DNA from 4 places in the Erwinia sp. genome. Region 1 is predicted to be linked to each of the others. Evidence: predicted binding sites of a transcription regulator. Region 1 holds the regulator's gene; each other region holds the start of a gene.
What was found. Region 1 encodes PurR, which represses purine synthesis genes. Its sites were predicted from a motif close to CANGCAAACGTTTGCNTG; they were not measured.
Positions count from the first base shown of each region.

Region 2: the regulator PurR is predicted to act here: its motif matches at 5,584-5,601, upstream of galS (HTH-type transcriptional regulator GalS).
Region 3: the regulator PurR is predicted to act here: its motif matches at 5,428-5,445, upstream of tusA (sulfurtransferase TusA).
Region 4: the regulator PurR is predicted to act here: its motif matches at 2,381-2,398, upstream of carA (glutamine-hydrolyzing carbamoyl-phosphate synthase small subunit).

Region 1 covers NZ_DALZCD010000048.1:12,668-19,849, forward strand. The annotation lists gene RTK32_RS05880 (MATE family efflux transporter) at 1-1,259, opposite strand, end outside; gene RTK32_RS05885 (riboflavin synthase subunit alpha) at 1,355-2,014, shown strand; gene cfa (cyclopropane fatty acyl phospholipid synthase) at 2,183-3,331, opposite strand; gene punC (purine nucleoside transporter PunC) at 3,627-4,814, opposite strand; gene punR (DNA-binding transcriptional activator PunR) at 4,928-5,836, shown strand; gene purR (HTH-type transcriptional repressor PurR) at 5,866-6,891, opposite strand.
Region 2 covers NZ_DALZCD010000006.1:1,920-9,101, reverse strand. The annotation lists gene RTK32_RS01035 (SDR family oxidoreductase) at 1-641, shown strand, start outside; gene mglC (galactose/methyl galactoside ABC transporter permease MglC) at 689-1,699, opposite strand; gene mglA (galactose/methyl galactoside ABC transporter ATP-binding protein MglA) at 1,717-3,225, opposite strand; gene mglB (galactose/glucose ABC transporter substrate-binding protein MglB) at 3,307-4,299, opposite strand; gene galS (HTH-type transcriptional regulator GalS) at 4,435-5,475, opposite strand; gene yeiB (DUF418 domain-containing protein YeiB) at 5,628-6,779, opposite strand; gene folE (GTP cyclohydrolase I FolE) at 6,848-7,182, opposite strand, start outside.
Region 3 covers NZ_DALZCD010000170.1:883-8,064, reverse strand. The annotation lists gene ftsY (signal recognition particle-docking protein FtsY) at 1-579, opposite strand, end outside; gene rsmD (16S rRNA (guanine(966)-N(2))-methyltransferase) at 745-1,350, shown strand; gene RTK32_RS14020 (DUF1145 family protein) at 1,340-1,609, shown strand; gene RTK32_RS14015 (DUF2500 domain-containing protein) at 1,649-1,999, opposite strand; gene RTK32_RS14010 (lysoplasmalogenase) at 2,132-2,758, shown strand; gene RTK32_RS14005 (zinc/cadmium/mercury/lead-transporting ATPase) at 2,843-5,071, shown strand; gene tusA (sulfurtransferase TusA) at 5,115-5,360, opposite strand; gene RTK32_RS13995 (7-cyano-7-deazaguanine/7-aminomethyl-7-deazaguanine transporter) at 5,554-6,219, shown strand; gene RTK32_RS13990 (DcrB family lipoprotein) at 6,354-6,911, shown strand; gene RTK32_RS13985 (hypothetical protein) at 6,954-7,182, opposite strand, start outside.
Region 4 covers NZ_DALZCD010000068.1:638-7,819, forward strand. The annotation lists partial or broken gene carB (carbamoyl-phosphate synthase large subunit) at 1-1,002, opposite strand, end outside; gene carA (glutamine-hydrolyzing carbamoyl-phosphate synthase small subunit) at 1,017-2,159, opposite strand; gene dapB (4-hydroxy-tetrahydrodipicolinate reductase) at 2,616-3,431, opposite strand; gene RTK32_RS07610 (hypothetical protein) at 3,472-3,633, opposite strand; gene RTK32_RS07615 (acireductone dioxygenase) at 3,919-4,461, opposite strand; gene mtnC (acireductone synthase) at 4,458-5,144, opposite strand; gene RTK32_RS07625 (methylthioribulose 1-phosphate dehydratase) at 5,141-5,752, opposite strand; gene RTK32_RS07630 (pyridoxal phosphate-dependent aminotransferase) at 5,896-7,056, shown strand; gene RTK32_RS07635 (amidohydrolase) at 7,044-7,182, shown strand, end outside.

The DNA of each region.
Region 1 (7,182 bases):
CCCGCCGGGCCCATCGGCGCAACAACCCAGTCCGTCAGGGCAAGAATATAGCCGCTGGGCAGGCCAAGCACCCAGTAAGCAATAAAAGTGATAAAAAAGATGGCACGCGTGTCTTTATAGCCGCGCAAAATGCCGCTGCCGATGACCTGAACCGAATCAGAAAACTGATAAACTGCAGCGAGTAACATCAGCTGCGAGGCCAGCGCCACGACGGCCGGATTTTGGTTATAGAGCAGGGCGATATGTTCACGAAATACGACAGTAAACAGCGCCGTCAGCAGCGACAGCGACATCCCTACACCTTGCCCGGTCCAGGCCGCCACGCGAGCGCCCTCGGTCGATCCTTGCCCAAGCCGGAAACCGACGCGGATCGTGGTGGCGGCACCCAGAGAGAGCGGCAGGACAAACATCAGTGAACTGAAGTTCAGCGCTATCTGGTGGCCTGCCACCTGAACAATGCCCATGGGGGATACCAGCAGGGCGACGACGGCGAACAGCGTCACCTCAAAGAACAGCGCCAGTGCGACGGGTAGCCCAAGCGTAAAGAGACGATAAAGCGTTTTCCTGTCGGGCGGACTAAACCGTTCCGGCAGGTGGATATCGCGCATAGAGGCAGCACGTGCTACCCACATTTTCATCGCAATAAACATCACCCAGTAAACGGAAGCTGTCGCGACGCCACAGCCAACGCCGCCCAACGCCGGCATCCCCAAATGGCCATAGATAAAAACATAGTTAACCGGGATATTTACCAGTAGCCCCAGGAAACCCATCACCATGCCCGGCTTGGTTTTAGCAAGCCCTTCGCATTGATTACGGGCAGTCTGGAAGAACAGATAGCCCGGCGCCCCCCACAGCAGCGCATGCAGATAACCGACGGCCTTATCTGCCATCACGGGATCGATATTCTGCATGGATCGAATAACGTAGCCGGCGTTATAAAGCACAATCATAATCAGCAGAGAAGAGAAGGCGGCCAGCCAATAGCCCTGCCGCACCTGAAAGGCGATGCGATCGCGGCGGCCCGAGCCGTTATACTGCGCCACCACCGGCGTGAGCGAAAGCAGCAAGCCGTGCCCGAACAGAATCGCGGGCAGCCAAATCGATGTGCCGACCGCGACGGCAGCCATGTCCGTTGCGCTGACGTCGCCGGCCATTACCGTATCTACAAAGCCCATAGCGGTTTGCGCGACCTGCGCAAAAATTACCGGAATTGCCAGCGCCAGCAATTGCCGTGCCTCGGTCAGATACTTCTGCACGTATACACCTGTTTTTTTACCTGAAGGGAGAAAGACTATTTGGTATAGTTTTAAGATCTGATAAGAATAGCGAAAAATTCACCGAGGTCATAATTATGTTTACCGGTATTGTGCAGGGCACCGCAGAGGTGCTGGCTATTGAAGAGAAACCGAATTTTCGCACGCATATTGTTCGCCTGCCGGAAGAAATGCTGCCGGGTCTGGCGCTGGGTGCTTCCGTCTCGCACAATGGCTGCTGCCTGACGGTAACGGAGGTTGACGGCAACCGCGTCAGTTTTGATCTGGTAAAAGAGACCTTGCGTATTACTAACCTGGGCGATTTAAAGCCGGGCGATATAGTCAACGTAGAGCGCGCGGCAAAATTCAGCGATGAAATTGGCGGCCACTTAATGTCCGGTCATATTATGACTACCGCCGAAATCTGTAAAATTCTGACGTCTGAAAATAACCGTGAAATATGGTTTAAGCCACAGGATAGCGAGCAGATGAAATATATTCTGCATAAGGGCTATGTTGGCATTGACGGCATCAGCCTGACAATTGGCGAAGTGACCAAAAGCAAATTCTGTGTGCACCTGATCCCGGAAACACTGGCAAGAACCACGCTGGGCAGCAAGCGGCTGGGGGATAGAGTGAATATTGAAATCGATCCGCACACCCAGGCGATTGTCGAAACCGTCGAACGTGTGCTGGCACAGCGTGAGGCCACCCTGCTGGCAGCCGCCGCCGCAGAAATTCAGTCGGAAACAGAATGAAGCCGGGCCGCGAAGGGTGACAGGGTAATAAAGCAGAGCCACCAGGTGCTTTTCTTTACGGTGGCTCTGCAGCAGCCAGGCGCGCGCATATTGGACAGTTATGGCGAGTCCGTTCTCAAGCCTGCTTTGCGGGACGGGCTGATGAAGGGGCAGTGGCTACGGCCTGTTTTAATGCGGCACGCGTAATCCGCCCTCTTTACCGTGGGTAAACACCACTTGCCAAAGCTGGATGTCACGCGCGCGGAAAGCGCCTGCGCAGGCGTTGAGATAGTAGCTGAACATGCGCTTAAAGCGTTCGCCATAGTTGTCCGCCAGCTGCGGCCAGGCGGTTAAAAAACGCTGGTGCCAGGCCATCAGCGTCAAATCATAATCCGCCCCAAAATTATGCCAGTCTTCCATCACGAAATGCGGTTCCTGAGCCTCGGCAATATGCCGTACGGACGGCAGGCAGCCGTTGGGGAAGATATATTTATCGATCCAGGGATCGACATTATCGTCCGTTTTATTCGCGCCGATGGTATGCAGCAAAAAGATGCCGTCCGGTTTCAGGTTACGATCGACCACGTTAAAGTAGGTGGCGTAATTTTTTGGCCCGACGTGTTCGAACATTCCAACCGATACGATGCGATCGAACTGTTGGTCAAGATCGCGGTAGTCCTGAAGCAGAATGGTAACGTCCAGTCCTTCACAGCGTTGCTGCGCCAGCTTCTGCTGCTCGGCGGAAATAGTGACGCCCGATACTTTAACGCCGTAATACCGAGCCGCATAGGCCGCTAATCCACCCCAGCCGCAGCCAATATCCAGCAGCGACATGCCGGGCTCCAGCTGCAGCTTTTCGCAAATCATTTTTAATTTAGCTTGCTGAGCCTGCTCCAGCGTGTCCGCTTCTTTCCAATAGCCGCAGGAATACTGCATATAAGGATCGAGCATCAGCGTAAAAAGATCGTTGCCGAGGTCGTAGTGCTCCTTGCCGACAATCCAGGCACGCTTGCGCGATTGCAGATTAGTGAGGCGGGCGGCGGCAATGCGCAGCGTATCTTTAAAGTGATGGGGCAGTTGCTGATCCAGTTTGGCCAGCAGCACGCGATGAAAAAACATATCCAGCCGCTCGCACTCCCACCAGCCGTCCATGTAGCTTTCGCCCAGACCCAGCGATCCTTCCTGCATCACGCGCTTAAAAAAGTCGGGCTGGGTTACCTGAATATCCCAGGGGCGGGTGCCGTTGATTTCAACATCGGCCTGGCGCAACATTTCCTGGGTGATTCGATACCACTGATTCTCCTCCAGGCTCACTTCTTCTATACACGATGAACTCATAGCTTCTCCATCACCCTTCGTGATTGAAACCTGAGAAAAAGAGTAGTCAATTTCTACAGGGTTTGAGAACACGCACGCTTGACCGCGCGCCTGATATCCGGCGTTACAGAGGATTGAACTGAAACCTACAGAGTGGGAGGATGTTTGCCACAAAAGAGAACACCCGGACAACCCTGTCAGGACTCAAAAGTGATGCAAAGTTGTTATTATTTATTGCCTGAAAATGAGTATATGCTCACCTCAGGCAATATTCAACGCCTTATCGTTAGGACGCTAACTAAATAGATTCAGGCAGTTAACGACGGCTTTGCGCGTGGGTCAGGGGAGCGTTGGCGACCTTCGCCCGTTGCAAAACGTAGCCAATAAGCGTCAGGAAAATCGTACTAAGCATCACCAGCGACGTGGTGGCGAGAGGGTTGGCGATAAAGCCGGAAACAATCATGCTGGCCACAAAGCAGAGGCCAAGCTGCAGCATATTTTGCAGAGCGGCCGCTTTACCGCTGGCCTGCGGAAAAGGCAGCAGCGCGTTTGACACCACAATAGGGTAGATAGCCCCGTTGGCCAGCGCCATCCCACAAAACGGCAACAGCAGTGCCCACGTTGAAGGCGTCTCTACCTGTGCAGCAATGAAAAAAGCCCCCACGCTGAGCGCATACAGCGCCAGCAGCCACGGCAGCAGCGAAGCGCCTTCGGTTTGCTTCAGCAGTGAACGGCAGCCGTAACCCCCTGCGAGAAAGGCCAGCGTCTGCGGCACATAGCTAAGGCCAATATCACCCGGGGACATGCCCAGTTCCGCCAGAATGAACGGCGAACCGGTCAGCCAGGCGAAAAAGCTGGCGGAGCAGGCCGCATAAATCAGCACGTTACCGCTCCAGACAGGCGACTTCAGCAGGGTAAAGAAACCAACTTTCGCTTCTTGCTGATGAGCTTTAGGGGCAGGCGCCGGAAGAAACAGCGTGGCGATCAGCAGGATCACGGCCAGCAGCAGCAGCGCGACAAAAATTGACCGCCAGGCAAAGTGATTCAGCAACCATGCACCCAGCAGCGGGGCCAGTGCTGGCGACAGCGCCACCAGCGGCATAATCGTGGCAAACACGCGGTTAGCCTGCGCGCCGGAATAGCGATCGATCACTAGCGCCTGCCAGCTGACAGCGGCGGCACAAATGCCCACCGCCTGCAAAAAGCGCAGCGTCAGCAGCATGGTCGTAGATTCCGCCCACCACATGGCTCCACAGCTGACGGCGAACAGCCCCAGCCCCATTAACAGCACCGGTTTGCGGCCGATGCGATCGGAAAGAGGGCCCCAGAACAGCTGCGCGCTGGCAAAACCTGCCAGGAACACACTCAAACTGGCGCCGATCACGCCCGCTTCGGTTTGCAAATCCTGCTGCATGGCGGTAAAGGCTGGCAGATACATATCGGTGGCAAGAAAACCCGCAACGCTAAGCAGCGCGAGGTAAAGTAAAAATCCTTTCGAAGGCATGAGAGTTCGCTCTTTTTATCAGGTGAATAGCGGACGGCAGTGTAAAAGAGTGCAGTAGCGGTTGTGAAACGCTAATATTTGCGTCTTGCGTTCAAAAAATTTGCAGGCAGATTATGTGGTCAGAACACTCACTTGAGGTGATTGATGCGGTGGCCAGAACGGGCAGCTTTACTGCCGCCGCCGTGGAGCTGCATCGCGTCCCCTCCGCCATTAGTTATACCGTGCGTCAGCTGGAAGAGTGGCTGGCGGTGCCGCTATTCGAGCGGCGCCACCGGGACGTCGTGCTGACGGCAGCAGGCGAGCTGTTTATTCAGGAAGGACGGAGTGTTATCAAAAAAATGCTTGCCACGCGCCGTCAGTGCCAGCAGGTCGCCAACGGCTGGCGCGGCCAGCTGAATATCGCTGTCGACCGCATCGTTAAAACGGCGAGGACGCGCCAGCTGGTGGTGGATTTTTACCGGCACTTTCCGGATATGGAGCTGCATCTCTCGCCCGAGGTGTTTAACGGCGTATGGGACGCTCTGGCCGATGGTCGGGTAGATGTGGCGATAGGCGCAACGCAGGCCATCCCGGTCGGTGGACGTTTCGCTTTCCGCAACATGGGCATGCTGAACTGGCGCTGCGTGGTCAGGGCCGATCATCCGCTTGCGCAACACAGGGAAAAGGTCAGCGAGGAGGCCATCCGCGAATGGCCTTCGCTGGTGCTGGAAGACACCTCGCGTGCGCTGCCGAAAAGAACCACCTGGACTCTGGATAATCAGCGGCGACTGGTTGCGCCGGACTGGGAGAGCGCGTTTGATTGCCTGCTGGCCGGGCTGTGCGTGGGGATGGTGCCGGGGCATCTTGCGCAACCGCTGCTACAAAATGGGTCGCTGTGTGAACTAAAGTTGGATCCGCCTTTTCCGGACAGCCCCTGTTGCGTCAGCTGGTCTGAACAACAGGCATCACCCGCACTGCTCTGGCTACTGGATTATTTAGGTGAGACAGAAACGCTGAACAGCGAATGGCTGCGGGAGGGGTAAAAGCGGGCGGCTGGCTGCCGCCCGCAAGCTTAACGACGATAGTCGAGGAAGGGGCCGTCCGCTACGGAACGGCGCTCAATCAGCGTCGGATGCACTTCAATCGTCTGCGGCTCCTCGCGTTTGCTGGTAATGCGATCGAGCAGCATATTGAACGCTGTGGCACCCAGGCGCTCTTTTGGCTGGTGGACGGTCGTCAGCGCAGGCGTAAAATAGCGCGAGTTGCGCACGTTATCATACCCGATCACTGAAATATCCTGCGGCACGCGCAGGCCCATTTCATCCGCTGCGCAAATAGCGCCCATCGCCATTACATCACCGCCACAGAACACCGCGGTAGGACGCTGTTTTTGTGCCAGCAGCTGCTGCATAGCGCGATAGCCTGACTCCGGCTCGAAATCGCCCTGAACCAGCCACTCTTCGCGCAGCGTGATCCCCGCTTCCGTCAGCGCCTTCAGGAACCCGGCATGACGGCCGCCGCCGGTATTGCGCTCCATATGGCCCGGGATCACACCAATATCACGATGACCGCGATCGATAAGATAGCGTCCCGCCAGATAACCGCCTTCAAAAGCGTTATCGAGAATGGTGTCGGTAAAATCGCCGCGCGACTCGCCCCAGTCCATAACGACCATGGGGATGTTACGGTGGTCTTCCAACATTTTGATCAGCTCATCCGGGTATTCGGCGCACATAACCAGCAGACCGTCGACACGCTTTTGCGCCATCATCGACAGATAGGCCTGCTGCTTTTGCAGCTCGTTATGCGCGTTGCCCAAAATCAGCGTATAGCCTTTGGCAAAACAGCTGTGTTCAACCGCCTCAATAATTTCGGCGAAATAGGGCGCTTCGCTGGACGTCGCGAGCAGGCCAATGGTTTTGGTATTATTGACCTTCAGGCTGCGGGCCACGGCGCTGGGCGAATAATGCAGCGCTTTGATCGCTGCCCAGACGGCTTCCCGCGTCTCTTCGGCGACGAAGCGGGTTTTATTAATGACGTGGGACACCGTAGTGGTGGAAACACCGGCGCGTTTGGCCACATCTTTTATAGTTGCCATGGAAAAAGACTCCTGCGCTGTTCAGTAAGTGACTGAAAAGCGGTTTGTTAAACGATTGCCTGGAATGATGATAATCCTGGTATAAGTTGCGCATAATTTGTTGCGGAATGGTTACATCAGGAGGGAATCAGGGTAGCGGAACAGGCCTGAGAAGGACGTCATGCCGACGGAAGAGCCTGTTGCGCAACAAACCGTGGATTCTAACAAGTGCAGACGCAAAAAACGAGCCTTTTAAAGCAGCAGGCAAATATTTTGCGCAAATCTTTCAGGATAGCGGCCCGGCTCGCCTGA
Region 2 (7,182 bases), on a different contig from region 1:
CACGCGGCGCGGAAGGCGTACAGGAAGCGCAGCAGGCATTGGGTTCACGCGCCCACGGCACGGCGGTCGATGTCACCTCTCCCGAGCAGATGCAAACCTGGATTAAGGACGCGGCAACCCGGCTCGGCGGCCTGGATATTATTGTGCCTAACGTCAGCGCGCTGGCGGCCGGCAATGACCCTGCCGTGTGGCGTAAGGCCTTCGATACCGATCTGATGGGCACAGTCACGCTGGTTCAGGCCGCCCTTCCTTACCTGAAAAACTCCCCGGCGGCCGCCATCGTACTAATATCCAGCGTAGCAGGACGCGAGGTCGATATGTTTGCCGAGCCTTACGGCATTATGAAAGCGGCCCTGATCCATTACGGCAAAACCTTATCGGAACGCCACGCGGCAGACGGCATCCGTGTGAATACCGTGTCGCCGGGCAACGTCTATTTCAGTGAAGGGGTTTGGGGGGATATCGAACGCAACCAGCCGGAAACTTTTGCTAAATGCCTGGCGGCGAACCCGCTGGGACGGATGGCGACGCCGCAGGAAGTGGCCAAAGCCACGGTCTTTTTGGCCAGCGAGGCGGCAAGTTTTACTACCGGCGCTAATCTGCTGGTAGATGGTGGGCTGACCAAAGGCGTACAGTTCTGACAGAAGGGAAAAGGCCAGCCGGGCTGGCCTTTCTTTGCAGGGAAAGACTACTTTTTACGGGCGTATTTTAAAGAGTCCAACGCCACGGCGAAAATAATGATGCCGCCTTTGATGATGTACTGCCAGTAAGGGTTAACGCCGATATAGGTCAGCCCGTAGTTGATGACGGTGAAAATCAGCACGCCCGTGACCACCCCGGCTACGGTGCCGACGCCGCCGGCAAAGGAGACGCCGCCCACCACACAGGCTGCAATCGCATCCAGTTCGTACATAAAGCCCAGGTTATTGGTTGCCGAGCCAATGCGTCCCGCTTCCAGCATCCCACCGAAGGCGTAGAACACGCCGGAAAGTGCATAAATCAGGATCAGGTTGAAGTTAACATTCACGCCTGACACTTTTGCGGCTTCCGGATTGCCGCCGATAGCAAAAATATTTTTGCCGAAGCGGGTCTTATTCCACAGGATCCAGACAAAGAAGATAGCAATAGCCGCATAGAAAGTAATGTAGGAGAGCTTGAAATCGCCCATGCGAATAAAGCCCTGCGCAAAGGTCGAAAATTTCTCATCGAACCCGGCGATTGGCGAAGCGCCTACATAGTCGTAATAAAGCGAGTTAATGCCGTAAACGATAATCATCGTGCCCAGCGTGGTGATAAAAGGCGTCACCTTCAGATAGGCAATAATCACGCCGTTGATCAGGCCAATCAGGCCGCCGACGACACAAACAATCAGGATGACCAGCGGGATCGGCACGGTATCCATATGTGGAAACACCTTGTTGGCGTTATCCATAGCCTGCAACAGCGTCGCCGCCACCACAGCAGCCAGACCAACCTGACGACCGGCGGAGAGGTCGGTACCCTGCGTTACAATCAACCCGGCCACACCAAGCGCAATAATAATACGCACGGAGGACTGAGTTAAAATGTTACTCAGGTTCATCAGGCTTAAAAACGTGGGATCCTGGAAAATAATAATTGCCAGCAAAACCAGCAACACAACGTAGATGCCACCTTCTTTCAGCCAGGTGAGCGCATTCTTCTTATTCACAGCATTCATGGACAGCCCTTACCTCATTAAAGGTGCTTGGATGCTAAACGTAATATTTCGTTTTGCGTGGTAGTTTTTGTTTCGACAATGCCTGCAACCATGCCGTTACTCATGACCAGGATCCTGTCGGTAATGCCCAGCAGTTCCGGCATTTCGGAAGAGATAATAATGATGCCCTTCTCTTTTTTCGCCAGATCGGAAATCAACTGATAAATTTCAAACTTTGCACCAACGTCGATACCGCGCGTTGGCTCGTCCAGCATTAATATTTCCGGCTGAGTTAACAACCACCGGCCAATAATCACTTTCTGCTGGTTGCCGCCCGAAAGCGAACCGATAGAAGTGGCATGTCCTGGTGTTTTTACCCGCATGGCATCAATAACCCATTGGGTATCGCTTTTCATGCGGTTGTTATCCAGCAGGCCAATCGAGTTTTTATATTTGCGGATATTTGAAATCAGCGAGTTAAAGCCGATATCAAGATAAGCATAAATACCCGTGGCGCGTCGCTCTTCCGTCACCAGCGCAAAGCCGTGATTAATCGCTTCATTAGCCGAGTTATTATTGATTTTTTTGCCGTGCAGCTTAATAGTGCCGCCAGACTTTTCGCGGATGCCAAACAGTGTTTCCACAATATCCGTTCGTTTGGCGCCTACCAGACCGGCCACGCCAAGGATTTCACCTTTGCGCAAATCGAATGAGATATCGCGAATAGACGGCTGGCGCAGCGAGGTAAGATTACGCACCTCCAAAATGGTTTCGCCGGGCACGTTGCTTTTGTCCGGGAAGCGCTGGTTCAGCGAACGGCCCACCATCATGGAGATGATCTTATCCATATCCAGCCCTTCCAACGGCTGGGTAGCGATCCATTGTCCGTCGCGCAGAATAGTAATTTCATCGCAGAGCTGGAAAATCTCTTCCATCTTGTGAGAGATATAAACGATACCGCAGCCGCGATCTTTTAATTTACGGATAATAGTGAACAGATGGTTCACTTCTTTTTCCGTTAATGAAGAGGTCGGCTCGTCCATAATCACAATTTTGGCATCGTAGGAGAATGCCTTGGCAATCTCTATCATCTGCATCTGCGAAACGGAAAGGTTAATAACTTTGTCGCGCGGATCGATATCGATATCAAGCTCTTCGAAAATGGCTTTGGTATCTTTGTACATTTTCTCCTGGTCGACGAAAAAGCCTTTTCGCGGATAGCGGCCCAGCCACATGTTATCCATGACCGTGCGTTGTAAAACCAGGTTTAATTCCTGATGCACCATTGAGACGCCGTTTTCTAACGCCTCTTTGGAGCTTTTAAAATCAATTTCTTTGCCCTGAAAAAGAATGCTTCCCGTGTCTTTGCTATAAATACCAAACAGGCATTTTAATAAAGTTGACTTGCCCGCGCCGTTTTCACCCATCAACGCGTGAACCGAATGGGGACGGATTTTCAAATTAACGTTATCTAACGCCTTTACGCCCGGAAAGGATTTGCTGACGTTAGTCATTTCCAGCAGATACTGCCCCTGATCGCTGCTCATAATTCTACCTGGCGGATCGTTTTACGATCGGACCCGTTCTGCGACGGGTCCGGTAACGGACGCGAGTGCGTCCGGAAAGACTTATTTACTAAACTGAGCAAGATTCTCTTTGTCGACCGGGACGTAGGCTACACGTACCACTTTGCCTTCCAGCTTGTAGTTAGTGCCTTCGGTTGCCGGTTTGCCCGCCGCGAGGTTTTTCGCCATATCAAACGTGGCTTTTGCCTGGTTTTCCGCATCGTTCAACACGGTGCCTTCCATCGCGCCTGATTTCACCATCGCCAGCGCTTCTGGCAGGGCATCCACGCCAAATACTGGTACGGAGGTTTTGTTATGCGCTTTCAGCGCTTCTACCGCACCCATTGCCATCGCATCGTTGTTGGCGATAACCACTTCGATTTTGTTGCCGTTCGGGCCGGAGAGCCACGCGTCCATCTTGTCTTTCGCCTGGGCGGTGTCCCACATAGCGGTATCCAGATGCAGCTGCTGGGTTTTCAGCCCGTCTTTGTTCAGGGTATCGATAACGTATTTGGTACGCGCTTCGGCATCCGGATGGCCCGGTTCGCCTTTCAGCAGCACAAACTGCACTACGCCGTCTTTATTCAGATCCCAGTTTGGATTGGCTTTCCAGTGTTTCTCGATCAGCTCGCCCTGCTTGACGCCGGACTCTTTGGAATCGGTGCCAACATAATAGGCTTTTTCGTAGCTGGCCAGGGCCTTAGCGGAAGGCTCTTTGTTGAAGAAAACAATGGGAATGTCGTTGGCTTTGGCTTTGCTGATCACGACCGCGGCGGCCGCCGGGTCGACAAGGTTAATCGCCAGCGCTTTCACCCCTTTTGCTACCATGACGTCAACCTGATCGTTTTGCGTTGACTGGCTGTTCTGCGAATCGTTCATTAACAGCTGAATACCGCTGCTGTTTTTCGCTTCCTTCTCGATATCCTTGCGCACAACGGACATAAAGTTATCGTCATATTTATAGATGGTTACGCCAATGCGGGTATCGGCAGCCTGCGCCGTTGCGCCAAACATCATGCTGGCAACCAGGGCAGTGAGGGTGAATGCCTTCTTCATTGTTCTCTCCGGTTCTGTGTAGGGTCGGTATGCGTGTGCGGCCGGACCGTGTTGTTATTCTGTCCCGGCCAGGCACGGCCATCTTAGTGAAGCAGATGTTAATTAACTGTGAACTTACTCACGGATTGAAAACGGTTACATGGCGGTATCGTTGCGTATAGTGATCGCCGCCACACTTTGGCAGATGGCGACGGAATGCCGACGCACCAGCGTGGGCATAAAGCAGTGGCCTGCTGACTCATCCAGCAGGCCCGCCGCGCCTTTCAGCGCCAGCTCGGTCGCCAGTTTAGCCATGGAAACAATAGGATAACGGACAGTGGTCAGCTGCGGATCGGTGTAACGCGAAATAGGGATGTCATCAAAGCCAATCACCGACAGCTGCTGCGGCACCGCAATGCCGTTGTCTTTCAACGCAGCCAGCGCCCCGGCGGCCATGCTGTCGTTATAGGCGAACACGGCGCTAAGCTGGAGGTTACGACCCAGCAGCTCTACCATTGCGGCCTCCCCGCCCTGCATATCCGGCTCGGCGCTGGCGCTCCAGCTTTCGGTAGGTTGAACACCCTGCTCGGCCAGCGCCTGTCGCCAGCCCGCACGGCGCTGATCCATGTCTTCGATAGCATGGCTCGACCCCAGATAGCCGATCCGCCGGTGGCCCTGCTGTTGCAGCATGCGCATCGCCATCAGCGCACCGCTGACGTTGTCCAGGCAAACGCAACGGTGAGCGTAGCCCGGCACGACACGGTTGATCAGCACCATGCCGGGTACCTGATCCATCAGCGAAGCCAGCTCGTCGTCCCCCAGCGCTTTGGCATGAACGATTAGCGCGCCGCAACGCTGACGTATCAGCACCTCAATTGCGTGTCGCTCTTTGTCCGCCTGATGATAGGAATTATTGATAAGCACATGTTTTTGCATGCGCTGAGCCACTGTATCCACCGCTTTGACCAGCGCGCCGAAAAAGGGATCGGAAACGTCCATCACCACCACGCCAATCGTGTCGCTGACCTGGGAAGCCAGCGCCTGCGCGTTGGCGTTGGGGCGATAGCCCAGCTGGCCAACGATGCCCAATACCTTTTCCCGCGTTTCCTGAGTCACTGCCGCGCTGTGATTGAGCACGCGCGAGACCGTTGCCACCGACACGCCAGCCTCTCGGGCTACATCGCGAATGGTGATCATGGCTGACTTCCTGTGGAAGATAAGGTTTGCATAGCCCTCCCGGATGCATTGTTTGCGGGGGCCATTCTGACAAAGCGAAAGGCAAGACTGCGTGAATCAGGTCACACTCATGAAAACGGTTACATCTCTTTCCGTCACATTTGTGACGGTTATCATTTTTGTAACATCGTTCCGCGGCTGCTCAGGCGAGTAAGCTGACGCCAGCCCCATTCAACCGGCCCCTGACGAAAATAGCGCAGCCAGCACAGCGAAAAGAGGAGATTGACCAGCCAGACCAGCAGCACAACCGCCAGCAAATGCAGGCGATCGAGCCGATTAAACCAGCCGAAGTGGTTAAAGAATGTTGTGCACAGAAGGGTTTGCAGTAAATAGTTGCTCAGCGCCATCCGCCCTACGCTACTGATGGCAGGCGTAAGGGGAAACCGGGCCAGCGTAGGCCAGAAGCCAAAGCAGAGCGCGGCATAGCCAACCGCCTGAAGCGGTGCGCTGAGTTCGCGCGGCAGCTGTAAAAAGAAAGCGGACGGATAAAATGCCCAGCCCCAGGCCCACTGTAGCCAGATGCCCGGTATTTCGATAAGGGCTGCCAGCACCAGCAGGATAAGGGCGGTACGCCGATAGTGCACCAGGCTCCAGCGGCCCTGTAGCCAGCCGCTGCGCATCAATGCCCCGCCGATCAGCATCAGGCCTGCCAGCTGCCAGCCATACTGTGCCGCCAGCGACAGCAGGCCCGAAGAGAGCAGATCGAGGCGGTTACGCATGGCTTCCCAACCGCCGTGCGTTTTCCAGAAGGTTTCATACTGACTGTCCGCCGCGCCAGCCAGCCAGGAGTTGTTAGGCTGATGGCCCGACAGCAAACCGAACACCAGCAGCACGCCGCAGCCCACGATATACAGCATCACACCGGTATTAAACAGCTGCCGCGTCGAAGAGACATCGCGGATCATCCGCCAGGCTACCAGCCCAATCAGCCCGTAATCCAGCAGGATATCCCCTTCCCAGAACAGCAGGCAGTGCAGAAAGCCGAACAGCACCAGCCAGCTCAGGCGCGCCTGCAGCCACCGTTTTCCTCGTGAAAGCAGCAGCTGCAAACCGCCGCCGAACAGCAGCGCAAACAGCGCAAGGAATTTCAGTTGGGCAAAAAAATCAACCAGCGCCCACGTCCATGCATCAGTAGGCGTGATGCTGCCCTGCCACGCGGGATTCAGATAGGCGGCACCCGGCAGGCCAAAGGCATTAATATTAAGCAGCAGGATCCCCAGAATGGCGATGCCCCGAATAAAATCCAGCGTCTGAATACGAGGCATCGGCAGGCCCTGACGGTAACGAAGGGTAAGAACTGGCGACGACAGGTAGGCCGCGGCCAGTCGGTAACTTAGTTGTGACGAACGGCGCGCAGGAATTCCTGACGGGTGTTCTGGCTGGATTTAAAAAGGCCGCCCAGCGAGGTAGTAGTGGTCGCACTGGTCGCATCGCGAATACCGCGCGCTTTCACGCAGTAATGTACCGCGTCGATAGAAACTGCGACGTTATTAGTGCCCAGAAGCGTTTGCAGCGCCACCAGGATCTGCTGGGTCAGCCGTTCCTGCACCTGCGGACGGGAAGAGAAGAACTGCACGATGCGGTTAATCTTCGACAGGCCAATCACCTTGTCTTTCGGGATGTAGGCCACGGTCGCTTTGCCGTCGATGATCACAAAATGGTGTTCAC
Region 3 (7,182 bases), on a different contig from region 1:
AGCCTGTTCGACTTTAACCAGCGCGGCAGCGACGGATTCTTCTTCCTCAATGACCTTCATTTCCGCCGCTGAGGCGCCTGCAGACAGCGCGACAGCTTCCAGCTCTTCCGGCGTGATTTCGTCGGCCTGTTCTGCCGCGATCGTCACTTCTTCCGGCTCGGGGTCGGGGGCGACAATTTCTTCAGGCAAAAGCTCTGGCTCTTGCTGCACGGCCGCCGTCTCTTCCGGTAGCCACTCTTCTTCTGGCTCCAGGCCGGCCGTTTCTTCCGGCAGCCATTCCTCTTCCGGCTCTGGCTTCGCGACGGCAATCTCTTCCGGCTGTGTTTCCGGTTTTACAGCAGCGCTCTCTTCCGGCGCGGGGCTAACCTGTTCTTGCGGATCCTGCTCAGCCTGCTGGCGAGCAACGGTTTCCGTCACTTCTACAACGGCTTCGGCACGCTGCTCAACCTCAGGTGGCGTGTCGGCATGCGCTGTTTCGCTCTGCGGCTGTTCTGGCGTTTGGACTTCTTCCTCAGGCGCTTTTTCTTCGCGTCCTAATCCCAGCCAGGAAAAAAAGCCACGTTTTTTATTTTTTGCCATGGTGTAAACACGCTCCTCGCGGGGAAAAAACCGTCAGGTCTCTGAAAATAATCTTAATCCCCTAGTCTAACACTTTCCTGCTGACGCAACACAGCACCCTTTTTACGTTTCCTCTGTCCGGTAAGCCCGTTAAACTGTGCAACAAATTATGAAGAGTTAAGTCAGATGAATAAAAAACCTCGCGGCGGCAGCGCCGGACAGATCCGCATTATTGGCGGCCAATGGCGCGGCAGAAAGCTGCCTGTACCCGACAGCGCCGGACTGCGCCCGACTACCGACCGCGTGCGTGAGACGCTGTTTAACTGGCTCGCACCCGATATTCAGGGTGCACGCTGCCTGGACTGCTTTGCCGGCAGCGGCGCGCTGGGACTGGAGGCATTGTCTCGCCATGCGGCATCGGCCACGTTGCTGGAGCTGGAGCGTCCCGTCGCACAGCAGCTGGGGAAAAATCTGGCTACGCTCGGCGCGGCGAACGGCCGGGTAATCAATACCAACACGCTACAGTTTTTGGCTCAGGCCGGCGAACCTCACCAGCTGGTTTTCATCGATCCCCCTTTTCGTAAGGGATTACTGGAAGAAACGCTGACGTTGCTGGAAAGCCAGGGCTGGCTGGCAGAAGAAGCATTAATCTACGTGGAAAGCGAAGTGGAAAACGGGGTACCGCCCGTGCCGGTAAACTGGCATCTGCACCGGGAAAAAATCGCCGGTCAGGTCGCCAGCCGTCTTTATGTTCGTCGTTCCCCCGAAAAGAGAGAAACGCATGCTGACTAATCTGGGCAGAGCACTGATGCTGTGCGTATGGGCCTTTTTATTGCTGAACCTGGTCCATCCTTACCCCGCGCCACTAAAATATTTTATCAATGTCGCGCTGTTTTTTATGGTGATTATGCACGGTTTGCAGCTGGTTCTGTTGCGCGCCACGCAGCCTAAAGATGCCCCTAAACTGAGCGGCATCCTTCAGGCCAGAATCTTCTTTTTTGGCGTGTTTGAGCTGCTGGCCTGGCAAAAAAAGCAATTTCCGAAACAGTAACGCAGGCCATACACGTTAAGGCCTTTCCCGGCCAGGCTGTCAGCGTGGCCGGAAAGCGATAAACCTGGTGCCCTGTACCTGCAGCTCGCCCTTCTCACCTCGTTCCAGCTGGCGGTAGTCGTTGGCTTTCAGCACCAGCTTAAAATCCCCTGCACCGTTCAGGGGATGAAACCACGCTTCGTATCGCATTGCTTCAACCGGTACATTTTCACGCTGACGCGAGCGTAGCGCAGAGGTAGAAACTTCGCGTTTATCTTTGATTTCCACAGGCAGGCTGCGTACAGGTGAAGCATCGTTCACTGCCACTTCCTGCCGCTGCTTGATAAATTGCCGGGTCGCCAGCACGGCGATGATGGCCAGCGTAATAAAAAAGATCAGGGGTGGCTTCACGACTTTTCCTCATTTTTTCAACATGGGCACAAAGAATACAACCAGAGACCTCTCATTGTCACATCGTCAGCCCCTGTCCTAAACTAAAATCAGAACTGTGGAATTTAGCCTCTAAAAACAAAGGGACACATTATGATTTGGTCGTTTCTGGCAGTGCTTTTTTCCGGCTGGCTGTACGTTGACGCTACTTACCGTGGCCCACAATGGCAGCGCTGGGTCTTTAAACCGGTCACGCTTTTACTGCTGCTCGCCTGGGCCTGGCAAGCGCCAGTGTTGAGCGCTACGGATTACCTTATCCTGTTTGGTTTACTGGCGACGCTGGTCGGTGATGCCTTAATGCTGCTGCCCGAGCGGCGCATGCTTTATGCTATCGGCGCATTCTTCCTGTCGCATCTGCTTTACACCATCTGCTTCGCCAGCCATATGACGCTGACATTCTTCTGGCCGATCCCTCTTACTGTGTTAGTTATCGGTGCGCTGCTGATTGCGGCAATTTGGACAAAGCTTGAGGAGTTACGCTGGCCGGTGTGTACCTTTATCGGTATGACGCTGCTGATGGTCTGGCTGACCACCGAACAGTATGCTTTCCGGCCGACGGATTACGGTTTTTCGCTGATGGTCGGGACCTCGCTGCTGCTGTTCGCCAACATTGTCTGGCTGATTAGTCATTATCGTCGCCGCTTTGCTGCGGACAGCGCCATTACGGCTGCCTGCTATTTTGCGGGACACTTCATGATCGTCCGCTCACTTTACCTCTGATTTTTGCCTTGACTCTGGAGTCCACTCCAGAGTGTAAGATAAGCCTGACAGGAAGGTTACCCGTCAGGCTTATCAGGAGGCATCATGCATCACTCTTCATCTTTCCCCTGCTCTTGCGGGCAGCGCCACCCGGTGGGCCAGCAAAACTGCAGCAGGCCACGTCCCGAAGCAGGAAAAATACTCTCTGTTCACGGGTGTTGCGCTCCTGCTCCTGCCGATTCGCCACCTGATGAGGAAAGCGACGGGTCTGGCGCGGACTACAGCTGGCAGATCGGCGGTATGGACTGCCCGAGCTGCGCTAAAAAGATCGAAAATGCCGTAGGTCAGCTGGCTGGGGTGACCCAGGCTCGCGTGCTTTTCGCTACGGAAAAGCTGGTAGTCAGCGCCAATAAGGACATACGGCAGCAGGTTGAACAGGCAGTAGCCAACGCGGGTTTTTCCCTGAGATCTGGCGAACAACCCGCCGCACAGCCAGTCGGCTTCTGGCAGGAAAACAGGATGCTATTGCTGCTCGGCGGACTCCTTCTCGCGAGCTGGCTGCTACAGATGATGAGTCCTCAGGCCGGGAAAATCGCTTTTACCGCTACTACGCTGGTAGGCTGCTGGCCGGTAGCCCGCACCGCACTACGCCTGATGCGTAGCGGGACACCTTTCGCCATTGAAACGTTAATGACCGTGGCCGCGCTTGGCGCACTTTTTATCGGCGCGACCGCTGAGGCGGCAATGGTGCTGCTGTTGTTTATGCTTGGCGAACGTCTGGAGGCTTTTGCTGCAGGACGTGCCCGCCGTGGCGTAACGGCGCTGATGGCGTTAAAACCCGAGCAGGCGCTGCGCATTCAGGGTGAAACGCGCGAAACGGTGGCCGTGAGCGCACTTCGCCCTGGCGATCTCATAGAGGTTACCGCGGGAGGGCGTCTCCCTGCTGATGCCTGTCTGGTCACGCCTTTTGCCAGTTTTGACGAAAGCGCGCTGACCGGTGAATCCATGCCGGTAGAACGCCTGGCGGGCGAGCCTGTTGTGGCCGGGAGCCTGAGCGTCGATCGCCTGGTCAGGCTGAAAGTCACCTCAAAACCGGGTCAAAGCGCTATCGATCGTATCCTGCATTTGATTGAAGAAGCTGAGGCCAACCGCGCGCCGGTCGAGCGTTTTCTCGATCGTTTCAGCCGCATCTATACCCCGCTGGTCATGGCCATTGCGCTGCTGGTGGCCATTGTGCCGCCGCTGCTGCTTGCGGGCGACTGGCAGCCGTGGATTTATAAAGGGCTGACGTTATTGCTGATTGGCTGCCCTTGCGCGCTGGTTATCTCTACGCCAGCGGCGATAACTTCCGGCCTCGCGGCGGCGGCAAGACACGGCGTGCTGATCAAGGGCGGCGCGGCGCTGGAAAACCTGAACGCCATACGTACGCTGGCATTCGACAAAACCGGCACGCTGACCGAGGGCAAACCCCGGATTGAGAGCATTAAGGCTTTCGCCCACTTCAGCGAGGCGGAGCTGCTGGCCAACGCCGCGGCTGTCGAGCAGGGATCTTCTCACCCGTTGGCTAAAGCGATTGTGCAGTTAGCCACGCAGCGCCAGCTTGCGATCCCTGCCGCTACGGCCCAGCGGACCATGGCCGGAAGCGGAATAGAAGCGGTAGTTAGTGGCCACAAACTTTTAATCTGCGCGCCGGGCGGACTGACGCTGGCAGCAGAGCAGCGGGCAGATGTTGCCTCGCTGGAGTCGGCCGGGAATACGGTTGTTATTGTTGTCCAGGACGGTATGCCTGTCGGGCTTATCGCGCTGCGCGATACGTTGCGCGCGGATGCGGTTGCCGCGCTGAAAGAACTGCATGCCTTAAACATAGAAACGGTTATGTTGACCGGTGACAATCCGCGCGCGGCGGCAGCCATCGCCAAAGAACTCGCCATCGGCTATCGCGCTGGCCTGCTGCCTGCGGACAAAGTAGCGGCTATTCGTGAGCTGAATCAGCAAAATGCGGTCGCCATGGTCGGTGACGGTATCAACGATGCCCCGGCGATGAAAGCGGCGACGCTGGGCGTGGCTATGGGCGGTGGCAGCGACGTGGCCCTGGAAACCGCCGATGCGGCGCTGACGCATAATCGGCTGGCGGGGCTGGCAACAATGATCCGTCTGGCACGAGCTACCCACGCCAATATCCGACAGAATATTGCACTGTCGCTGGGACTGAAAGGCGTGTTTCTGGTCACCACGCTCCTGGGTATTACCGGACTCTGGCTGGCGGTGCTGGCAGACTCCGGTGCGACCGCGCTGGTCACGGCAAATGCGCTGCGGTTACTGAGTAAGCGCTAACTTAAGCATGGCCTGCCCGTTTCGAGGCGGGCAGCATGCTCTGTTACAGCCCTTTTTTTAGCAGATAGCGATACGGCAACGCTTCGGTCGCCTGCGCCAACAGTGTATGTTCCATAAAACGGCAGAATCCGGGAATATCGCGGGTGGTAGCGGGATCGTCAGCAATAATCAGCAGCGTTTCGCCCTCCTGCATATGGCGCACGGCTTTACGCACCATCATTACCGGCTCAGGACAGCGCAGACCCAGGGCGTCCAGGGTTTGGTCGGGATTTGCGAACGGTTCACTCATAACATTCTCAATCAGACAGGAAATGCCCTATTTTACCCCCGGCGTCGACATGTGCAAGCCAGCCCTTAACGACAACGTTTGCGCTAAAATTAACCATTGCATTAGCAAGCTGTTTCGGTAAGATGCCGCGCAATCGCTCAGGCGAGACATTTTTTTGGGTTCCCTCACCCCATTGTTAAAAAAGGTTACATCGATGATCTCTTTCTCTTCTCGTCAGCGTACACACGCGCTGATCTGGCTGTCGCTTTTCCATTTGCTGGTCATTACCTCCAGTAATTATCTGGTGCAACTGCCTGTTTCCATTTTTGGCTTCCATACGACCTGGGGCGCCTTCAGCTTTCCGTTTATTTTTCTGGCTACCGATTTGACGGTAAGGATTTTTGGCGCTCCGCTGGCCCGACGGATTATTCTTGCCGTGATGATCCCGGCGCTGTTTATTTCTTATGGCATCTCCGTGCTGTTTTATCAGGGCGAATGGCAGGGAATGGCCGCGCTGACGAAGGTTAACCTGTTTGTTGCTCGTATCGCCTGTGCCAGCTTTATGGCGTATGCGCTGGGACAGATCCTTGATGTGCATGTCTTTAACCGTTTGCGTAAGCTGCCACAGTGGTGGGTCGCTCCCGCTTCCGCTATGTTCCTGGGCAATATCAGCGATACGCTGGCATTCTTCTTTATCGCTTTCTATAAAAGTCCCGATGCCTTTATGGCGCAGAACTGGGTAGAAATTGCGATGGTTGACTACAGCTTCAAAGTGCTTATCTGCATCATTTTCTTCCTGCCCGCCTATGGCGTACTGTTAAACGCCACGCTGAAGCGGCTAACAGAAAAATCCTCTGGCACTCAGGTCAACTTCGGCTAGTCTGTCACACTGTGGCGTGGCGCCTGGCAATGGCTTTTGGCAGGGCGGCACACCACGGCAGGTTGCTTTTAGCCGCTGATTACTATTGTATAAGTTGCTGAACAACGCGAACGACTAACGTAAAAGGGATCACGATGCGTAACTTACTAAAATATGCCGGTATCGGTTTACTGGTGGTCGGACTGGCCGCCTGCGACGGCAAAGACGATAAAGCCGCCGCCGATGATAACGGCGTCAGCAGCAGCCAGAGCAGCCAGACTGTTACCCTGATGGACGGCAAGCTCAGCTTCTCGCTTCCGGCAGGCATGTCCGATCAGAGTGGAAAAATGGGCACGCAAGCCAATAATATGCATGTGTATGCCGACGCTTCTGGCCAGAAAGCGATTATCGTGATTGCAGGCGACGCCACGAATGAAGGCCTGGACGTGCTGGCAAAACGCCTGGAAGCTCAGCAGCGTAACCGCGATGCGCAGCTGCAGGTGGTGACGAATAAATCTCTCGATCTCAAAGGCCAGCCTGCGCAGCAGCTGGATTCTGTCATTTCGGCTAAAGGCCAGTCTTCCTGGTCGTCGGTGCTGTTGGCAAAAGTTGACGGTAAACTGCTGACGCTGCAGATTACGCTGCCTGCGGAAAATCAGCAGCAGTCGCAGACCGAAGCAGAAAATATTATCAACACGGTAGTGCTGAAATAACTCTCTAAAAAAATAGCGCCTGATTCAGGTCAGGCGCTATTTTTATTGGCTTGTCGGCTTTAACGTTTTTTTACCTACCGCACGGTTTGTCTTAACAGACAGTTCGCCATCTGGTGCGGGTATGGCAGGATCGCCTGCTTCCGTTTTCCTGCTTTCGCCGTTTGCTGCTTTCCAGCCTTCACAATTTGCTGCTTCACAGCCTTCGACATTTACTGCTTGCCAGCTTGCGTAATTTACGTCTTTCCAGCCTTCGCAATTTGTTGCTTCACAG
Region 4 (7,182 bases), on a different contig from region 1:
CTCGTCCAGCGTATAGCCGACGGCCAGCTTGGCGGCGATTTTCGCAATCGGGAAGCCGGTCGCTTTGGATGCCAGCGCCGAGGAGCGGGAAACGCGCGGGTTCATTTCGATAATGATCAAACGGCCATTTTCCGGATTGACCGAGAACTGCACGTTGGAGCCGCCGGTTTCCACCCCGATTTCACGCAGAACCGCCATTGAGGCGTTACGCATGACCTGGTATTCTTTGTCGGTCAGCGTTTGCGCAGGCGCTACGGTGATAGAGTCACCGGTATGGATGCCCATTGCGTCAAAGTTTTCAATGGAGCAGACAATGATGCAGTTATCATTTTTGTCGCGCACCACTTCCATTTCATACTCTTTCCAGCCGATCAGCGATTCATCAATCAACAGCTCGTTAGTAGGCGACAGATCCAGACCGCGCTCGCAAATCTCTTCAAATTCTTCGCGATTGTAAGCGATACCGCCACCGCTGCCGCCCATGGTAAAGGACGGACGGATAATGCAGGGGAAGCCGACGTCTTCAGCCACTTTCAGGGCCTCGTCCATGGTATGGGCAATGCCAGAACGCGCGGTTTCGAGGCCGATTTTCTTCATCGCCTTATCGAAACGCTGACGGTCTTCCGCTTTATCAATCGCATCTGCCGTGGCGCCAATCATGGTCACGCCGAATTCAGCCAGCACGCCCTGACGCTCCAGCTCCAGCGCACAGTTCAGCGCGGTCTGGCCGCCCATGGTCGGCAGCACGGCATCCGGCCGCTCTTTCTCAATAATTTTGCGTACCACTTCCCAGTGAATAGGCTCGATGTAGGTCGCATCGGCCATTTCCGGGTCGGTCATGATGGTCGCCGGGTTGGAGTTCACCAGGATAACGCGGTAGCCCTCTTCGCGCAGTGCTTTGCAGGCCTGCGCGCCAGAGTAGTCAAATTCACAGGCCTGGCCGATGACGATCGGACCCGCGCCCAGGATCAGGATACTTTTTATATCGGTACGTTTTGGCATTCTTTCGCTCCTGATTATTTATTTGAACGGTAGGCTTCGATCAGTTCGATAAAGTGATCGAACAGCGGTGCGGCGTCGTGCGGGCCCGGGCTGGCTTCAGGATGGCCCTGGAAGCTGAACGCCGGCTTATCCGTACGATGAATGCCCTGCACCGTGTGATCAAACAGCGAGGTATGGGTAATACGCAGGTTCGCTGGCAGGTTGGTATTGTCTACGGCAAAACCGTGGTTCTGCGCGGTAATCATTACGGTATTGTTGTCGTGATCTTTCACCGGATGGTTGCCACCGTGATGCCCCAACTTCATCTTCACGGTTTTTACTTCACTTGCCAGCGCCAGCAGCTGATGGCCCAGGCAGATGCCAAACACCGGAATTTCCGTTTCCAGAAAAGTTTTAATCGCGGCGATAGCGTAGTCGCAAGGTTCCGGATCGCCCGGGCCATTAGAGAGGAAGATCCCGTCCGGGTTCATCTTCAACACCTCTTCCGCTGGCGTTTGTGCCGGCACCACCGTCAGGCGACAGCCGCGATCTACCAGCATACGCAGGATGTTGCGCTTCACGCCGTAGTCATACGCCACCACGTGGAAAGGCAGTTCTTCTTCTTTCTTCGGCGCGGGCAAGCCATCCAGCGTCCAGCTGCCCTGCAACCACTTATAGGTTTCTTTAGTGGTGACTTCTTTCGCCAGATCCATTCCCTTCAGCCCCGGAAAAGCTTTGGCTTTTTGCAGCGCCAGCGCGGCATCAGGCGCATCGCCCGCGATGATACAGCCGTTTTGCGCCCCTTTTTCACGCAGCAGGCGAGTCAGCTTACGCGTATCGATATCCGCAATGGCGACGATATTAAGACGCTTCAGGTAAGCGGAAAGCCCTTCTTCATTACGGAAGTTACTGGCGATTAACGGCAGGTCACGGATAACCAGGCCTTCAGCATGAACCTGAGCAGATTCCTCATCGGCGGTATTGGTGCCGACATTGCCGATGTGGGGATAAGTGAGGGTAACAATCTGGCGAGAATAGGAAGGATCAGTGAGGATTTCTTGATAACCGGTCATTGAAGTGTTGAAAACAACTTCACCCACTGCCGTTCCTGTTGCCCCGATGGCCCGACCGTGGAATTGGGTTCCGTCTTCCAGAACCAATAGCGCTGACTTAATCAAAACATCCTCCAGAGAATAAACAGTCACATTATTTGCATATTAATTCATAGGATACCCTTAGATCAATGCAAACCTGCCTGCCTGTTCGATTTTTGGCAAATTGCGCGCATTCTAATGATCGCCCCGGCTGATGTCCACCCTGAAGCGTACTTTTTCATTGTTTTTTGCGCCACTGGCGTTAAAAGGGGATGATAGACAGCAAAAACAGCAACTATCACGATGATAAAAACGGTTGCCTGACCAAATGAAAAGAAAAAAGCGGCAAGGTGCGGTAAATAGTGGACCAAATGGTCAAAATTAACAAAGCATTCACTTAAAAAAGGGATATAACATCAAAAAATACTAATTATTAATAGAATATCACTTTAAATATCCATTTACACACAAAAATAAAAAAGAGTGGAAAATCCACCCTTAAATACAATAACTTAACTATAAAAACCTGAACCAAAAACGCTAGTCAACATTAAGATTAAGCACATCTTTCATATCAAATAAACCAACTTTATGGCCAATAGCCCAAATTGCCGCACGGACAGCTCCCTTTGCAAATGTCATTCTGCTCGAGGCCTTGTGTGTTATCTCTATACGTTCGCCAATATCAGCAAACATTGCCGTGTGCTCACCAACGATATCGCCAGCGCGAACGGTAGCAAAACCAATAGTTTGCGGCTTACGTTCGCCCGTGTGGCCTTCCCGGCTATAGACCGCATGTTCGTTCAGATCCCAGTCCATGGCATCTGCAATGGCTTCTCCCATGGCCAGGGCGGTGCCGGAGGGGGCGTCAACCTTATGGCGATGGTGTGCTTCGATAATCTCGATATCCGCATAGTCACCCATTACCTGTGCCGTTTTCTCCAGCAGCTTCAGCACCAGATTGACCCCTACGCTAAAGTTGGCGGCAAAAACGATGGCGATCTCTTCTGCCGCCGCGTTGATGGCTGCCTTACCGGCGTCATCAAAGCCCGTGGTGCCGATGACCATCGCTTTTTGGTGCTGACGGCAAAAAGCCAGATACTCCAGCGTGCCTTCGGGACGCGTAAAATCGATCAGCACATCAAACTCATCGGCCACAAGCTGGTCGCTGACCTTAACGCCCAGCATACCGGTACCAGCCAGCTCGCCTGCATCAACACCCGTCAAAGAAGAGCCTTTGCGCACCAGGGCTGCTCCCAGGCAAACGCCTTCCGCTTCCTGAGTGGCCTGAATTAACTGACGCCCCATACGTCCCGCGGCGCCCACAATAGCCAGGCGGATCTGTGCCTCTTTCATAATGGTTCCCTTAATTCTTAATAGACAAAACGGAGACAGGTTAACGACGCGCTACCCACTCCGCCACCTTAAAAGCGGTTGGATAAGAATTTTGTGCCGCACCAGAAAGATTATCAGTGAAACCAATCAGGCAGGCCGGGAAAGGAGCAAAAAAACGCTCCGCTCCGGCAAGCCCTGATGCTGTGCCTTGTGACTTTGTCATGTTCACCCACCCGACCCAGGGTGCCTGCCCGTTGGCCTGAGGCGTTTGCCTGTTGGCCTGAGGCGTTTGCCTGTTGGCCTGAGGCGTTTGCCTGTTGGCCTGAGGCGTTTGCCTGTTGGCCTGAGGTGTTTGCCTGTTGGCATGAGGTGTTTGCCTGTTAGTCTGAGGTGTTTGCCTGGACAGGCCGACGCTTTTGCCTGCCCCGGCCATTTTGTAACCTGAGGCTTTTCCCGCCATTTGCACAGCGATTTCCAGCTATTTTGCCGTTAACCCGTGTTTTCGCTTTTACGGCAGGCGCGGATAGGCATCAGCAATCTTGTCGCCGGTAAACCTCGCAACCCAGCCTTCCTGATTGTCGAAAATGCGGATGGCGGTAAAGTGCGGTGAAGACCCCATATCGAACCAGTGTGGCGTCCCCGCAGGAACAGAAATGAGATCGTTCTTTTCACAAAGGATTTGATAAATATGTCCGTCCAGATGCAGGCAAAACAGGCCCGTGCCCTCAACAAAAAATCGCACTTCGTCTTCGTCGTGCGTATGTTCGGCAAGAAACTTTTCCCGTAGCGCCTCTTTCTGCGGATTGTCTGCCCGCATACTGATCACATCCCAACTCTGGTAGCCTTTTTCCGCCACCAGCCGATCGATAGCATGCTGATAGGCGTCGATCACCGTCTCCGGCTGAGGATCCACCCCCGTATCGCGATCCGCTTCCCAACGCTCAAAGCGTACGCCTTCTCCGCTCAGTTTCTGCCGGATTGCTTCTGCATCGTGACTTTGCCAAATGGGATCTTTCGCTTCGCGGTCGGTAAAAATGGTCAGTGCGCTCATAAAAACGGCTCCAGAGAAATTTGATCAAACCGGTTAACCTGAGAGTGTCGGCTGCTGTCGTCCGCTGCATCACGGATTAGCTGCACGGTATGCCAGCCTGCTTCCTGTGCAGCATCCAGTTCCTGACGAATATCTGACAAAAACAGCAGCTCGTCCGGCGCCAGACCGATATCTGCGGCAATATTGCGGTAGGAGACTGTTTCGCGCTTGGCCCCGACGCGCGTATCAAAATAGCCGCTGAATAGCGAGGTAATATCACCCTCGTCGCTGTAGCCAAATAACAATTTCTGCGCAGCTACCGAGCCGGATGAATAAACATACAGCCCGATCCCGTCTTTCTGCCAGGCTTTCAGCGCAGGCAGCACGTCTGGATAGAGATGGCCGGTAAAGTTGCCGTTAAGGTAGCCGTCGCGCCAGACCATACCCTGCAACGCTTTGAGCGCGGTGGATTTGCGGTCTTCATCCATAAACCCGAACAGCACGGTGATGAGATCCTCTACCGTAGCCTGCGGCTGCGCGATTTCCTCACGCAGATCGTTCAACACCTGCGCCACCTCTTCCCTGTGCTGAAAAGCGGTCATAAAGGCCGCCAGGTTCTGGCGAGCATAGGGGAAAAGCACGTTATGCACGAAGCGTATATCGCTGGTGGTGCCTTCAATATCGGTAACAATGGCGCGGATCATTTGGCCTCCAACAGTCGACGCTGTAATTCACACTGGAACAGGAACTCCAGCCCTTCAAGATGCCGACGCGCCTCGTTAACGTCCCTGCCCCAGCAGGTCAGTCCGTGGCCGCGCAGCAGAAAACCGTAGCGCAGCGGATGGCTGTCAGCATACTGTTCAACGCGTTTTGCCAGTGCCTCAATATCCTGATCGTTGTCGAACAGCGCAATGGCAACCTCACCCAGATGCGAGCTTTGTCCGGCAAGCGTTTTCTGCATTTCATAGCCTTGCAGCACCAGTGCAGTGCGCTTCTCAATTCTGGATAACACGGTCGCGTTCACCGTGTGCGTATGCAGTACCGCACCCGCCTCCGGGAACAGACGATAAATCAGCGTATGCAATCCTGTCTCTGCTGAAGGTCTGCGGCCGGAAGGCGTATGGTTGGTAGCGATGGCGACCTGAATAAAGTCCTCGCGGGTCAGCGAGCCTTTATCTTTGCCGGATTCGCTAAGAAGGCAGAACTCGCTGTCCTGTCGCACCGACATATTGCCGCCGGTAGCCGGCGCCCAGCCCTTCGCGCCAATCCAGTGGCAGGCCGCCACCAGCTGATCTAACTGCGATGTTGTCATAGCCTTCCTTTTCAAGCATTAAGCGCGGTATAACCTTATCGTTTAGACGTCTAAGCGTCTTGATTGCTAAATACTAGCATCGACGCTATAGTGGCGGCAACGGGCTAAAACATATCCATAACGTTCCGCAAGGGTTACCGATAATGAGCCAGAGTTCAATAACGCCTGAGAGCAAACTCCCCGCTCTGGGCACCACTATTTTTTCGCAAATGAGCGCGCTGGCGCAGCAGCATAACGCCATTAACCTTTCTCAGGGCTTCCCGGATTTCGATGGCCCGGACTATCTGAAAGCGCGTCTCGCCCATCATGTCAGCGAAGGTGCCAATCAGTATGCCCCCATGACCGGCGCGCAGCCGCTGCGCGAAGCGATTGCGGCTAAAACGGCGGAGCTTTATGGCCATCACCCCGATGCCAACAGCGAAATCACGGTAACCGCAGGCGCCACCGAGGCGCTATATGCCGCCATCACCGCGCTGGTGCGACCGGGTGATGAAGCGATCTGTTTCGATCCCAGCTACGATAGCTACGCGCCGGCAGTGACGCTGGCCGGCGGCGTGATGAAGCGCATCGCTTTACAGCCTCCGGCCTTTCGCGTCGACTGGCAAGAATTTGCCGCCCTGCTGACGCCCCGTACCCGCCTGGTTATCCTCAATACGCCACACAATCCTTCCGCCACGGTCTGGCAAAAAAGTGATTTCGCCGAGCTGTGGCAGGCAGTGAAAGATCGGGAAATCTATGTGCTGAGTGACGAGGTCTACGAACATATCTGCTTTGCCAAAGAGGGTCACGCCAGCGTGCTGGCACACCCCCAGCTGCGTGAGCGTGCAATTGCCGTATCGTCGTTCGGCAAAACTTTTCATATGACCGGCTGGAAAGTTGGCTACTGCGTGGCGCCGCCAGCCCTGACGGCCGAAGTGCGCAAGGTGCATCAGTATCTGACATTCGCCGTCAACACCCCTGCGCAACTGGCGCTGGCCGATATGCTGAACGCCGAACCGGAACATTACCGCGAACTGACAACGTTTTACCGTGCCCGCCGCGACCGTTTTGTGCAGGCGCTGGCGAAAAGCCGTTTGCGCATCCTGCCGTGTGAAGGCACTTATTTTCTGCTGGCCGACTACAGCGCCGTGTCCGATTTGAATGACGTGGCTTTCTGTCAATGGCTGACAAAAGAAGCCGGCGTGGCGGCGATCCCGCTGTCAGTTTTCTGTGCCGGGCCTTTCCCCCATAAGCTTATTCGCCTGTGCTTCGCTAAACAGGAAGCCACGCTGGATGCAGCAGCGGAGCGGCTATGTCAGCTTTAAACCTGAGCGTTTTGCAGCAGCCGCTGGTCTGGATGGACGGCGAGGCCAATCTGCGTTTTTTTGACGTGCTGTTAGCCGGATTAACAGGCCGTGACCTGATTTTGCTGCCCGAAATGTTTACCACTG